2 regions of the Nocardia sp. CNS-044 genome follow, and region 1 is predicted to be linked to the other one. Evidence: riboswitches for the same ligand, from Rfam matches in the RefSeq annotation. Region 1 holds a riboswitch; the other holds the start of a gene.
What was found. Region 1 has a riboswitch for cobalamin ahead of metE (5-methyltetrahydropteroyltriglutamate--homocysteine S-methyltransferase). Riboswitches for the same ligand answer to the same signal wherever they lie in the genome.

Region 1 (7,348 bases):
GCCGGTAAGCGACTGCGCGTAGGTGCTCCACCCGACCGTCATCGCCCGTGGCCGCGTGACATCGCCGAACAGGATCGGCGGGCGCACGCACCGGGTGCCGTAGGACTGCACCCAGCCGTTGACCGTGGCGACGAAGCCGTCCAGCTGCTCGGCGAAGTACTGCACCATGTCGTTGCGTTCCGGCTCGCCGTGCACCAGCACGTCCAGGCCGATCTGCTCCTGCAGCGCGATGACTTCGGCGATCTCGGCGCGCATCCGCGCGTCGTACTCGGCCTGGTCGATCTCGCCACGGCGCAGCTCGGCGCGGGCCACCCGGATCCGGCTGGTCTGCGGGAACGAACCGATGGTGGTGGTCGGCAGGAGCGGCAGGTTCAGCCGCTCCTGCTGCAGCACCCGGCGCTCGTCGGCCGGAGTGCGGCGCACCGCGTCGGCGTCCAGCGCGGCAAGGCGCTCGCGCACCGACTCCACGCGCAGGCGCGGATCGGCCTTCCGGTCCCGCACGGCGGTGCGCGCGATCTCGAGCGACTCGGCGACAGCCTCTTCACCGTCGTGCAGGGCGGTCGCCAGCACCCGCACCTCGGCGATCTTCTCCGCGCCGAAGGCCAGCCAGCCGCGCAGGCGCGGCTCCAGATCGGTCTCCGGGTCCAGGCTGTAGGGCGAATGCAGCAGCGAGCAAGAGCTCGACACCGCCACGGTCGCGCCGGCGTCGCGCAGTGCGCGCAGCCGCGGCAGTGCGTTGTCCGGATCGATGCGCCACACGTTGTAACCAGGCACGACGCCTGCCACGACCAGCGTGTCGCGCAGCGCGACCGCCGCGGCGACATCCGCGTCGCCGCCCGCGACCAGGTCGACGGCGATGCCCTCGACCCCGGCTTCCGCCAGCACCGGCAGCACTTCACCCAGGCGGCCGAAGTAGGACGCGACCAGAATCGAGGGCCGAACCCCGACCGCGGCCAAGCGCCGGTACGCGGTGAAGACCGCGGCCTGCTCGATCTCGGTGAGATCGGTCACCAGGATCGGCTCGTCGAGCTGTACCCACTGCGCGCCCGCCTGCGACAGTAGCGTGAGCAACTGCTCGTACAGCGGCAGCAGATCCGGCAGCCGATCCAGCAGCTCGCTGCCGTCCAGCGACTTGGCGAGCTTCAGGAACGTGACCGGGCCAACGATCACCGGCCGGGCCGGAACACCCAGCGCCAGCGCCTCTTCGAGCTCCGCCAGCGGCTTGTCCGGATGCAGCGAGAACTCCGTGGCCGCCGACAGCTCCGGTACCAGGTAGTGGTAGTTGGTGTCGAACCACTTGGTCATCTCCAAGGGTGCGACCTCGGCGGTGCCGCGCGCGGCGGCGAAGTACCGGTCGAGTTCGTCCTCGATGCCGCGCACGCGTTCCGGCAGCGCGCCGAGCAGCACCGCTGTGTCGAGCACGTGGTCGTAGTAGGAGAACGTCCCGACCGGAATCGAGTCCAGGCCCGCGTCCCGCACCGAGCTCAGCTGAGCGGTGCGTAGCCCCCGGGCGACCTCGTGCAGCGCGGCGGCGTCGACGCGTCCCGCCCAGTAGCCCTCGATGGCGCGCTTGAGCTCGCGGTTCGGGCCGATGCGCGGCAGCCCGAGCACCGTGGCGGTGAAAGTGTTGTCAGGGTTCAGCATTGATGAACTCCATGGATCGCAGCCGATGACCGCCGCCCATAACGCACCTACGCTGACGGAGCCCTCGAAGCATCGATCCCGTGCCCGGGTCCACTCGGCGCGGCGCCCACTCCACGAGGCGACGACCGCCGGATACGGCGTATCCGGCACAACCGGCAGGTCTTCGGACTCGCGCGCATCGACCCGAAGTTCGGATCCACCCGGATGGCATCCCGGGCATGCCTACCGGCCGTCGCTTCCCAGGCCAGGCCCAGTGCGTAGTTGACGGCTGTCGTTCACGCTCACCGCTGCGGGACAGTCCCGGATTCTCACCGGGTTCCCTCTCACCCACGCCGCGCGAACGCGACCGCGGGCTACGACGCCATCGAGTGGATCAGGGGCTCCTCGACTCCACCTCCGGCGAACCAGCTGCGATCGCGAATATTAGCCGAGGACGCCGCCGCCACCAAGAGTGATGATTCTCATTCGCGCGACATCCTCGACGCGTACCCGGCAGAGATGCCGGAACCGGACGGCGGCCGCACCCGACTCATTAGATGAGGCCTGTGCACAGCGGCCACCTCCGATGTCTCTGGAAGGACTTGTCGAATGAGTGCGATCAGCTACTCCGTGTCGGGTATGTCGTGTGGACATTGTGCGGACGCGATCAAGGGCGCGTTGACCGCGCTACCGGGAATCGATGCGGTCGATGTCGATGTCGCCGCGGGCCTGGTGACGGTGAGCGGTGGCGGTGCCACGGTCGTCGACGCGATTCGGGACGCGATCGATGACGCGGGATACGAGCTGGTCGAAGCATGACCGCCCGGAGAGGCGCCGACCCGGTCGTGGCCGTCCTGCGCATCGCCCAGTTCCTCTGTGTCCTCGGCAGTGTTTTCGTGATCGCCTGGCTGGTCGGTCAGACCGGGCCGTGGCATCACCCCGGTCAGGTCGCGCCCGGACCTCCGCCCAGCCACGTGAGTGGTGGGCACTGAGTCCGGACCGACCGGGGTGACCAGCACCGGATCCCGCAGGGAACCACCCCTGAGTCGCGGCCGACTACTTCTGTCATGAGCACTGCTGCGGGGACGCGCGAGACGTCCGCCAGGATGGCCTGGGTCGACACCACGCGGGCGGTGCTCATGTTGCTGGGCGTGCCCTTCCACGCGGCCTTCGTCTATCGCGGTCTGCCCTGGTACGGGCCGGATTCGGCGGGGCCGGTCGCGGGCGCGGTCGCGGGATTCGTGCACACCTTCCGTATGCCCGCGTTCTTCGCCGTCGCCGGGTACTTCGCGATGCGAGCGGTGGCGCGCAAGCCGGTGGGGCAGTGGACGGGTGAACGGGCGCGCCGGCTGCTCGTGCCGTTCGCCGCCGGTGTGCTTGTGCTGGGGCCGCTCCAGCTGTGGCTGGTCGCGCGGACGACCGGACCGGCCGGGGAGACCTTCGGCCGGTGGGTGCGGCTGCTGAGCCAGCCGTCGCTGCTGGTGTTTCAGTTCTGGTTCCTGACCGTGCTGTTCCTCTACGGCCTTCTACTGGCGCTCGGGGTGTCGCGGTTCGGTGTCGACCGGGTATGGGCGGCGTTCGGCCGGGCGGGGTCGTGGACAGGTGCGAGCCGGTGGCGGGTCGTGTTCGTCGCGGTCGTGGCGGGGTGCGCGGTGGCGTCCGGGTGGGCGGCGACGGTGTTCGCCGGGATCGATACGGCATTCGGCTTGCTCGATGTGCGACAGGCGGTGATCCACGCGCCGTCGTTCGTGCTCGGCGCCGTGGTCGCCGCGCGGCCGGACCTGTTCGATCGGATGACCCGCTGCTCAGCGCCCGCCGCTCTCGCGTGGTGCGTCGCGGCCGGTGCGCTCGCGGCGCTGGAACCGGTGGCCGCCGTGCCCGCGCGGCTGCTGTATCACGCCGCGGTGCCCGTCGTGGGTGCGGGGATGACGATGGTGCTGCTGACGGTGATTCGCCGCCTGCTGCCCGGCCCGAGCCGGGTGGCCGGCTACCTGGCCGCGGCCGCGATGACCGTCTACGTCTTCCACAATGTCCTGCTGCTCGGGCTGGCGACCGTCCTGCTGCCGGTCGGCTGGCCCGTCTCGGTCGAATACGCCGTGCTGGTCGGCGGAGCGGTCGCGGGTTCGCTGGTGATCCACGAGGTCCTGGTGCGCCTGCCGGGACTGGCGACGCTGTTCCTCGGGCAGCGGCACCGTCGTCGGGCCCGGCCCGAAGCGGTGGGGGCCGGGCCCGACTGAACGGTCAGGACCGCGTCACAGTGCGTGTGACATGGCGGCGGTGGCGACCGGCGCCTGCTGCGCGCGCAGGGGGAGCACGGTGACCGTGGGCGATTCGGCTTCGATGCTCTGCCAGAGTTCGAGCATCGTTTCCCGGGCGCGGGCCACCCGGGAACGAATCGTGCCGACCGGACAGTCCGCGGCCGCGGCGGCCTCGGCGTAGCTGAGTCCCAAAATCTGGGTCAGCACGAACGCCTCGCGGCGATCGTCCGGTAGGTGTCGCAGCATGTCGGCGACGACCATTTCCTCGCCGACCTCCCCGGCACGGCGATCACGCCGGTGGTCGAGTGCGGCCTCCCAGTCGACGCCGGACGCGGTCTTCGGTCGGGCCGACGCGGTCCGCAACCGGTCGATGACCGCTCGCCGCGCGATCGACAGCAGCCAGGTGCGGGCGCTGGAGCGGCCCGCGAAACGCGGGAGGCTGCCCATCGCTCGCAGGAAGGTTTCCTGGGTCAAGTCGTCGGCGGACTGCACATCGGTGAGATGGGCGATGAACCGCCACACATCCGGCTGGGTACGGCGGATGAACTCGGTCAGGGCGTTGCGGTCACCAGCGCCCGCGGCGAGCGCGAGGGCCGTGAGTTCGTCATCCGGGCTGATCGGTGACGAATCGACGGGAGTGGGCGTGCCGCGTCGGCGCAGCACGGAACCATGCAGTTTCATATCGGATCTTCGTTCGGGATACGCAGCCGGGCCCGGCCCAGGAGACCAACCGCCGGACCGGCGATCTGCCGAGTGGGAAGCGGACGCTCTCCCGCTGAGCTGGCGGACCGGCACGGTTGCGACCGCACGCCGATGCGGGCGTGCGGTGGTTCATGAGCTGGGTGGTGGGTGCGTACGACGGCACCCGCCCCGCACAGAGCCGACGCCACGGCCGGAGCGGCCGGAACCACGGATTCAGGATGCGAGAGCGGATTCGGGGACGCGGAACAGGACCGAAGGCGGTCCCCGGCGTATCTGGCAGTGTCGCAACGGATCCGGCGGGCGGTGTGACCTGGCTGTCTCGGTCCGCACGGGACCGCCGTCGCCGCCGTGGCCGGGCAGCAGCAGCCGCAGCAGCGGGCGCACCCAGGCGACTAGGGCACGGAACAGTGCGAACGCGGTCCGCTCGCCCCACCACAGCCATAGGCCGCAGGCCACGGCGGCCAGTACGTGCGCGGCGAGCATGGCGCCCGAGCTGGTCGGGCGCAGCGCCTCGGCGGCATGCGCCGCGTGCCCCGAGGCGGGATCGATCGAGAACCACAGGTGCAGCAGGCCCTGCCCGGCGGCGAGACCGCCGACGATGGTCGCCGGGCCGCGCTGGCGTCCGGTGATCAGCCACGCGCACGCGGCGACGAAAGTGACCGCGAGCGCGAGCGTGGACGGCGACGGCGCCCGGCCCGAGGTGTACCCGTGGCCGAGCGCCGAGAGCAGCACACAGAGCACCGCGAAGACCGACGACCGCACGACCCGTGCGGGTGCGGTGGAGGCGGCGCGATCGGTCATAGCGGGTTCATCATCGCATCCGTGGTCAGCCGCGGGTTGTCAGGCCGGAGAAGTGATGTCGCCGGGGTCGATCCGGGCGTGTCAGTGCGTGTGGGAGCGCATAGCCACGCCCGCCGCCGTCAGCAGGCCGAGCGCACCCACCACGATGCCGATGATGCCCAGCCAGCGGGCGGTGGTGTCGTCGGCCTCGGGTGCCGAGGCGGTCAGATCGGGGATGTCGCCATGACCGTTCGCGGTAGCGCCACCACCACTGCGCAACGAGAGGGTGGGCGCGGGGAACTCGGGTACCTCGTCCTCCGACCCCGGTTCCTGATCCCATCGGACCACGGCTCCGTCGGCGTAGGTCTGCACCGCCGGGACGATCAGTTGGTCGGTATCGGGCAGGCCGTTGGCGAGCACGGAGAATTCGCCGTACTGTCCGGCTCCGATACCGGTCCCGGGGTCGGCGGTCCAGGCGACCTCGGTGGCCTTTCCGTCGGACTGCCGGGTGACCTGCGCACGCCAGCCGGGGACGGTCTCGGTGTCCACGGCGGTGACGCCGGGTAGGCGCACAGTGAGCCCGACGGTGGGGCTCTGGGTGGCCGATTCGTTGGGGACCCGGAAACTCAGCACCGCCGATCCGCCACGGGTCGCGTCGGGGCCGTACACGGTGACGTGCGCCGCGGCGGGAACGGCGGGCAGCGCGGTGAATGCCAAGGCGGCAGCGCAGGCGGTCAGGCGGCGCAGCGCGGTACTGGACGGGACGAACGGCATCGCGGAGTCCTCCTCGGGCGGGGATGTCGACGACGGAGCGTGCCGCGAACTCTAGGTGCGGATGCCCCGGGTCCGGCGGATTCGCCAACGGCGCGTCGCGAATCCCGTGCCCGCGATCAGCTGTGTTTCGGCAGCCGGTACCGGCGCAACCGCAGGCTGTGTGTGACGAGGAAGATCGAGGAGCAAGCCATCGAGGCCGCCGCGACCAGCGGTGACAGGGCGATCGCCGCGAGCGGGACGATGACCAGGTTGTAGCCCAACGCCCAGCGCAGCCCCGTGCGGATGGTGGCGACAGTGGCTTCGGCGAGGCCGATCGCGGCGGGGATGCGGGTGAGGTCGTGCGCGGGGACCACCAGGTCGGCGGTCGCGGCGGCTTCGTCGGTTCCGTCATCGAGGGCGACGGCGAGGTCGGCGGTGGCCAGCGCAGGGCGGTCGTTGCTGCCGTCGCCGACCATCACCACCTGCCGACCGGCGGCCTGCAGCCTGCGGACGATCTCGGCCTTGTCCTCGGGCATCACCTCGGCGACGACGTCAGCGATGCCGGTGCGGTCGGCGACGGCCTGCGCGCTGTAGGGGTTGTCGCCGGTGAGCAGCAGTGGGCGCAGGCCGAGCCGCCGCAGCGCGGCCACCGCGGGGGCGGCGCTGGGCCGGATTCGTTCCGCCACGGCGACGATGGCCACCGCGCGATCGCCCACTCCGACGAAAACCACAGTGCATCCGTCCTGTTCCCGCGCACGCTGTTCGTCCCGGAGTGCGCCGCTGACGGCGAAACCTTGCGTGCGCAGCCAGCGTGCCCGACCGACCGCCACCCGCTGCCCGGCCACACTGCCCAATACGCCGAGGCCGGTGCGTTCGACAATGTGCTCGCCGCGGGGCACCGTGAGCCCCGCGGTGCGGCAGCCGATGGTGAAGGCGGTGGCTATCGGGTGCGGCGAGGCCGCTTCCACGGCGGCGGCGAGTCGCAGGACGTCGGCGCGGTCCGTTTCGGGGCCGGTGACGATCGCGGTGATCTCGGGTACGCGTTCGGTGAGGGTGCCGGTCTTGTCGAACACCACCACCGCGCCGGTGTCGGCTACGTCGGCCCGCTCCAGCACTCGATGCCCCGCGAGGAGAACCCCGAGCTGGGCGGCGCGGGTGGCGGCTGCCCGCAGGGCGATGGGGGTGGCCAGACCCAGCGCGCACGGGCAGGCCGCCAGCAACACCGCGAGCCC
Region 2 (7,348 bases), on a different contig from region 1:
GTTTGCCATTCGTTCCCCCTCCCAGGAAAGCTTCGATCGGCCCGTCGGTTGTCAAACGCTGGCGGGCAGGCTGGGGACCACCTTCTCCGCCAGGTCTCGAGCCAAGTCACATGAGTTGAGATGGCCGGTGTCGGTCGATTTCGGATTGTTCAGATTGAACTCGACGCTGCCGCCCTTGATCTCGACGTCGACCGTGCAGGCGTCCTTGATGAAGGGGCCGTCGAACTGCCGGGTCGAGATCGCCCGTCGTCCATCGATGGTGTACTCGGTGGTCTCGGGAAAGTTGCGGCTGCGGATGATGTCGATGGTCAGGTTCGTGGTGCGGATGCTCACCGAGTAACTACTCGACCGAACCCACGCGCAGCCGCGCCACTTCACCCCACCGCTCGCTTCGCGATTGGCAGGGTCCTTGCTGTGCAGCTTCTCCGAGTCCAGCACGCTCTGCGGAACGTCCGTGCACGGGTCGTAGCCGCGCGGAGCATCGGCAGCCAGCGTGGGACCCGTGCTCGTCGCAGCTTGGGTGGATTGGGCATCCCCGCCGGTCGATGAGCTGCATCCGGCCAGCGCCATCGCAGCGGCCAGTCCGCCGACCATGAGAAACACGCCCGCGACCCTGCGCATGCTCACCGCCGATTCCTCTCCACCGCTGTGATCGTGAAACGACTATATCGGACATCGCCCATGGATCCCGGTCGCCTGAGCCCGTTCTCCCTCGCGACCGAATCTATGGACATATCGACCCAAGGGGAACCGAATGCACACTGCGCGCGTCGAATAGAGACAGCAGGGGAGTAATTGTTCATCGACGTGTGAGGAGGGGTAGCGCATGAAAGAACGGTCGAGGTGTGCGCCGTCGTGGCGGCAGGGGCTGAGTCCGAAACCTCGGAGGCGTCCGGTGCGGCGGGCGGGGGAGGCTTGCGAGAGTTATACGTCGCGAAGGCAGCGGCAGCTGGGGCGTTCGCCGGAGGGTGAGTGATCGCGTGTCTCGCGGTTGAAATCGCTTCTGCCGGAGAGGTGATGAGATCAGGTTCGGCGGAGGGCGGTTCGAGTTCGTGTCCGTCGGACCGCTGCGATCGGCGTCCGGCGTAGGGCAGTGCACAGCGGCCGGGCCGCGCGGGGAGCGCGGCCCGGCCGGAGTTCTAGCGCACGGCCTTGGCCGCCGCGACCATGTTGCGCAGCGAGGCTTCCACCTCGACCGGGCCGCGGGTCTTCAGACCGCAGTCCGGGTTGACCCAGAGCCGTTCGGCGGGAACGGCTTTCAGGGCGGCGCGGAGCGAGGCGGTGATCTCCTCGACGCTGGGGACGCGCGGGGAGTGGATGTCGTAGACACCCGGGCCGACGCCGAGGTCGAAGCCCGCGGCATTGAGGTCGTCGAGCACCTCCATGCGGGAGCGAGCCGCCTCGATGGAGGTCACGTCGGCGTCCAGGCCCGCGATCGCGTCGATGACCTCACCGAACTCCGAGTAGCACAGGTGGGTGTGGATCTGGGTGGCGTCGGAGACGCCGGAGGTCGCCAGGCGGAACGAGCCGACCGACCAGTCCAGGTATGCGGGCTGGTCGGCGGCGCGCAGCGGGAGCAGCTCGCGCAGCGCGGGTTCGTCGACCTGGATGATGCGGATGCCCGCGGACTGCAGATCCACCGTCTCGTCCCGGATGGCCAGCGCCACCTGGCGCGCCGAGTCGGCCAGCGGCTGGTCGTCGCGCACGAACGACCAGGCGAGGATGGTGACCGGGCCGGTCAGCATGCCCTTGACCGGCTTGTCGGTCAGCGATTGGGCGTAAGTGATCCAGTCGACGGTCATCGGCGCGCGCCGGGTGACGTCGCCGAACAGGATCGGCGGCCGCACGCAGCGGGTGCCGTAGGACTGCACCCAGCCGTTCTCGGTGGCCGCGAAGCCGTCGAGCTGCTCGGCGAAGTACTGCACCATGTCGTTGCGCTCGGGCTCGCCGTGCACGAGCACGTCGATGTCCAGCTTTTCTTGCAGCGCAACGACATCGGCGATCTCGGAACGCATCCGGCGCACGTACTCGGCCTGGTCGATATCGCCCTTGCGCAGCGCCGCCCTGGCCAGCCGGATCTCCGGGGTCTGCGGGTAGGAGCCGATCGTGGTGGTGGGCAGCGCGGGCAGACCCAGTCGCTGCGCCTGCAGCGCGCGGCGTTCGTCGGCGGGCGCGCGCTTGGTGGCGTCCGGCCCGAGCGAGTCGAGGCGGGCCCGAACTTGCGCGTCGGAGAGCCGCGGGTCGGTGGTTCGCGACTCCGCCGCGGCGCGCGCGGCGGCGAGCTCGTCGGCGATGGCCCCGGTGCCCTGCGCCAAAGCCGTTGCCAGCAGCCGCACTTCGGCTACCTTCTCGGCGCCGAAGGCGAGCCAGGAGCGCAGTCGGTCGTCCAGCCCGGTCTCGGGCGCCAGCGAGTACGGCACGTGCAGCAGCGAGCAGGAGCTCGACACAGCCACCGACGACGCGCTGCCGAGCAGCGTCCCGAGGGTGGTCAGCGCGCGATCCAGGTCGGTGCGCCACACGTTGCGCCCGTCGACCACGCCCGCCACCAGCAGCTTGTTCGCCAGTGACGGCAGCGAGGCCACCGCGGACAGCTCCAGCGCCGAGGTGAAGTCCAGTGCGATGCCTTCGACGGCGGTGCCCGCCAAAGCCGGAAGCGCGTCGCCCGGCGTGCCGAAGTAGGTGGCGACCAGGATCGCGGGCCGCTCGCTCGCCTCGGTCAGCTCGGTGTAGGTGCGCCGGACCAGCTCGATCTCGTCCTCGGTGAGGTCGGTGACCAGCACCGGCTCATCGATCTGCACCCACGCCGCACCCGCGGCGGCCAGCTGCCGCAGCAGTTCGCGGTAGAGCGGCACCAGCTCGCCGAGCCGGTCGAGCGCCGCGCCGCCGGTGGCCTTGGCCAGCTTCAGGAAGGTGACCGGCCCGACCACCACCGGACGCGCGGGCACGCCGAGCTCGATCGCCTCGGCGAGTTCGGCGAGCAGCTTCTCCGGGTGCAGCGCGAAGGTCGTCTCCGAGCCGATCTCGGGAACCAGGTAGTGGTAGTTGGTGTCGAACCACTTGGTCATCTCCAGCGGTTCCACGGAGTCGGTGCCGCGGGCGGCGGCGAAGTACCGGTCCAGCGGATCGGCGATCCCGGCCACCCGCTCGGGCAGCGCGCCGAGCAGCACGGCGGTGTCGAGCACCTGGTCGTAGTAGGAGAAGGTGCCGACCGGGATCGAGTCCAGTCCGGCCGCCTGCAGCTCGGTCAGCTGGGCGCGGCGCAGGTCGCGGGCAACGGTGTGCAGCTGCTCGGCGTCGATGCGCCCGGCCCAGTACGACTCGGTGGCGCGCTTGAGCTCGCGTCGCGGCCCCACGCGCGGTAGCCCGAGAACCGTCGCGGTGAATGGTGTGTGTTCGGAAACAGTCACGGTGTGCTCCAGTGCTTTTCAGGACGTGAGCCATCGCCATGCGAGCACGCGGCGACCAGCGGACGTCGTTGGGCAACCGAAGAGACACGGAGCCCAAAAAGTCGGCGCTGATGGTCCGCGCGCCCAATCCACGAGGCGGTGGCCGCCGGATACGGCGTATCCGGCACGGCTGGCAGGTCTTCGGACTCGCGGGCACCGGTTGGGGAGAATTTCCTCCCGCCGACCTACTGACCGTCGCTTCCCAGGTCTGCACCCAGTGCGTGATGACGGTGTTCGTTCCTGCATACCGCTGCGGGACAGTCCCGGATTCCCACCGGGTTCCCTCTCGCCCGCCGCCCGGCAAACCGGGAGCGGACTTCGACTCCGGCGCTCGACGTCGGGGCTCCATCTCGTCGGGCGCACTGGAGAACCAGCTGCGTTGTCCAGCATAAACGGACGACGGGATATTCCGTGCGCGCCCCCGGCAAGGCCACGCACAGACCGGCCGGGCAGGTGGTGAGATGTGACGCCCTGATGAACGCAACTTCGCAAGCCTGCTAGGTCTGGTTGTGAAGATTGCTGCGAAGGGGACTTCCCTGTCGGTGCTGTACCGAGAGCCGGGTACCTTGGGGCAATGTTCTCGAAAGTCTTGGTTGCCAATCGCGGCGAGATCGCTATCCGCGCCTTCCGCGCGGCCTACGAACTCGGCATCGGGACGGTCGCCGTCTTTCCGCACGAGGATCGCAACTCGGTCCATCGGTTGAAGGCCGCGGAGTCCTATCAGATCGGGGAGCAGGGCCACCCGGTCCGGGCTTACCTCTCCATCGAGGCGATCATCGACGCGGCCAAGACCGCGGGCGCCGACGCCATCTACCCGGGTTACGGATTCCTCTCCGAGAATCCGGACCTGGCGGCGGCCTGTGCGCGCGAGGGCATCACCTTCATCGGCCCCTCGGCCGAGGTGCTGGAGCTGGCGGGCAACAAGGCACGCGCCATCGAGGCCGCCAGGGCGGCGGGCCTTCCGGTGCTGAAGTCCAGCGCGCCGTCGGCGGACGTGGACGAATTGCTCACCGCCGCAAACGAACTCGAATACCCGATCTTCGTCAAGGCGGTCGCGGGCGGCGGTGGGCGCGGCATGCGCCGGGTCGCCGCGCCGGAGCAGCTGCGCGAATCCATCGAAGCGGCCTCGCGTGAGGCCGAGTCCGCGTTCGGCGACCCGACGGTGTTCCTCGAGCAGGCGGTGGTGAACCCGCGCCACATCGAGGTGCAGATCCTGGCCGACCAGCACGGCAACGTCATGCACCTGTTCGAGCGGGACTGTTCGGTGCAGCGCCGCCACCAGAAGGTGATCGAGCTCGCGCCCGCACCGAACCTGGATCCCGAACTGCGCGAACGCATCTGCGCCGACGCGGTGGCCTTCGCCCGCCAGATCGGCTACAGCTGCGCGGGCACCGTGGAGTTCCTGCTCGACGAGCGCGGCAACCACGTCTTCATCGAGATGAACCCGCGCATCCAGGTCGAGCACACGGTGACCGAGGAGATCACCGACGTCGACCTCGTGCAGTCGCAGCTGCGCATCGCGGCGGGCGAGACCCTCGCCGACCTCGGCCTGAGCCAGGACTCCGTCGCCATTCGCGGCGCGGCGCTGCAGTGCCGCATCACCACAGAGGACCCGGCCAACGGCTTCCGTCCCGACACCGGTCGCATCACCGCCTACCGCACCCCCGGCGGCGCGGGCATCCGCCTGGACGGCGGCGCGAACCTCGGCGCGGAGATCGGCGCCTACTTCGACTCCATGCTGGTGAAGCTGACCTGCCGCGGCCGGGACCTGCCCGCGGCGGCGGCCCGTGCGCGGCGCGCGCTGGCCGAGTTCCGCATCCGCGGCGTCACCACGAACATCCCGTTCCTGCAGGCGGTGCTCGACGACCCCGACTTCAAGGCGGGCCGGGTCACCACCTCGTTCATCGACGAACGTCCGCAGCTGCTGACGCTGCGCCAGTCCGCCGACCGCGGTACCAAGATCCTCGAGTACCTGGCCGACGTCACCGTCAACAAGCCGCACGGTGACCGCCCGACCACGGTGTACCCGCACGACAAGCTGCCCGCCATCGACCTGAGCGTGCCGCCGCCGGACGGTTCACGCCAGCGGCTGCTGCGCCTGGGCCCGGAGGGTTTCGCGCAGGCGCTGCGCGAGCAGAAGGCGGTCGGCGTCACCGACACCACCTTCCGTGACGCGCACCAGTCGCTGCTGGCCACTCGCGTGCGGTCCAACGGCCTGTTGCAGGTCGCCGGGCACGTCGCGCGGATGACCCCCGAGCTGCTCTCGGTCGAATGCTGGGGCGGCGCGACCTACGACGTGGCGCTGCGCTTCCTCTACGAGGACCCCTGGGAGCGGCTCGCCGCGCTGCGTGAGGCGATTCCGAACATCTGCTTGCAGATGCTGCTGCGCGGACGCAACACCGTCGGCTACACCCCGTACCCGGAGCAGGTGACCAGGTCCTTCGTCTCCGAGGCGACGGCCACCGGCATCGATATCTTCCGTATCTTCGACGCGCTCAACAACGTCGACCAGATGCGTCCGGCCATCGACGCGGTGCGCGAAACCGGTACCGCCATCGCCGAAGTCGCGATGAGCTACACCGGCGACCTGTCGAACCCGAACGAGACGCTCTACACGCTCGACTACTACCTCAAGCTGGCCGAGCAGATCGTGGACGCGGGCGCGCACGTGCTCGCGATCAAGGACATGGCGGGTCTGTTGCGCGCCCCGGCGGCCGCGACCCTGGTCACCGCGCTGCGCAGCAACTTCGACCTGCCCGTGCACGTGCACACCCACGACACCCCCGGCGGTCAGCTGGCCACCTACCTGGCGGCCTGGCAGGCGGGCGCCGACGCGGTGGACGGCGCGAGCGCCGCGATGGCGGGCACCACCAGCCAGCCCGCGCTCTCGGCGATCGTCGCGGCCGCGGCCAACAGCGAGCACGACACCGGACTCGATCTGCAGAACGTCTGCGATCTGGAGCCGTACTGGGAGGCGCTGCGAAAGGTGTACGCGCCCTTCGAATCCGGGCTGCCCGCGCCGACCGGACGCGTCTACACCCACGAGATCCCCGGTGGTCAGCTGTCGAACCTGCGCCAGCAGGCCATCGCGCTCGGCCTCGGCGATCGCTTCGAGGAGGTCGAGGCCAAGTACGCGGCGGCCGACCGGCTGCTCGGCCGCCTGGTGAAGGTGACGCCGTCGTCGAAGGTCGTCGGCGACCTCGCGCTCGCGCTGGTCGGCACCGGCGTCGACATCGAGGACTTCGCCGCCGATCCCGGCCGCTACGACATCCCCGACTCGGTGATCGGCTTCCTGCGCGGCGAACTCGGCACCCCGGCGGGCGGCTGGCCCGAACCGTTCCGCAGCAAGGCGCTGGCCGGACGCGGCGCGGCCAAGCCGGAGACCCCGCTTTCGGCGACGGATCAGGCCGGGCTGGAAGGCGATTCGCTGGAGCGGCGCGCGACGCTGAACCGGCTGCTGTTCCCCGGCCCGACGGCGGAATTCCTCACCCATCGCGAAAAGTACGGTGACACTTCGGGTCTGAGCGCCAACCAGTTCTTCTACGGTTTGCGCCGCGGCGAGGAACACCGCGTGCAGCTGGAGAAGGGCGTCACCCTGCTGATCGGTCTGGAGGCCATCTCCGAGCCCGACGAGCGCGGCATGCGCACGGTGATGTGCATCCTCAACGGCCAGCTGCGGCCGATCGCGGTGCGGGACCGGTCCATCGCCACGGAGATCCCGGTCGCGGAGAAGGCGGACAAGACCAACCCCGGCCATCTCGCCGCGCCGTTCGCCGGTGTCGTCACCCTGGCGGTCGCCGAGGGCGACACCGTCGAGACCGGCGACACCATCGGCACCATCGAGGCCATGAAGATGGAGGCCGCCATCACCGCGCCGCGCGCGGGCACCGTCGCCCGTGTCG

Region 2: it holds a riboswitch for cobalamin, as region 1 does, so the genes downstream of both, metE (5-methyltetrahydropteroyltriglutamate--homocysteine S-methyltransferase) here and metE (5-methyltetrahydropteroyltriglutamate--homocysteine S-methyltransferase) in region 1, are expected to answer to the same signal.

The regions. Positions count from the first base shown of each region.
Region 1 is NZ_JCANSX010000007.1:756,706-764,053, reverse strand. It holds gene metE (5-methyltetrahydropteroyltriglutamate--homocysteine S-methyltransferase) at 1-1,644, opposite strand, end outside; cobalamin riboswitch at 1,782-2,013, opposite strand; gene T333_RS18245 (heavy-metal-associated domain-containing protein) at 2,233-2,442, shown strand; gene T333_RS18240 (hypothetical protein) at 2,439-2,615, shown strand; gene T333_RS18235 (acyltransferase family protein) at 2,691-3,860, shown strand; gene T333_RS18230 (sigma-70 family RNA polymerase sigma factor) at 3,876-4,562, opposite strand; gene T333_RS18225 (hypothetical protein) at 4,797-5,384, opposite strand; gene T333_RS18220 (YcnI family copper-binding membrane protein) at 5,466-6,137, opposite strand; gene T333_RS18215 (heavy metal translocating P-type ATPase) at 6,254-7,348, opposite strand, start outside.
Region 2 is NZ_JCANSX010000012.1:301,831-309,178, reverse strand. It holds gene T333_RS31925 (DUF3558 domain-containing protein) at 52-594, opposite strand; gene metE (5-methyltetrahydropteroyltriglutamate--homocysteine S-methyltransferase) at 1,140-3,407, opposite strand; cobalamin riboswitch at 3,562-3,771, opposite strand; gene T333_RS31915 (pyruvate carboxylase) at 4,021-7,348, shown strand, end outside.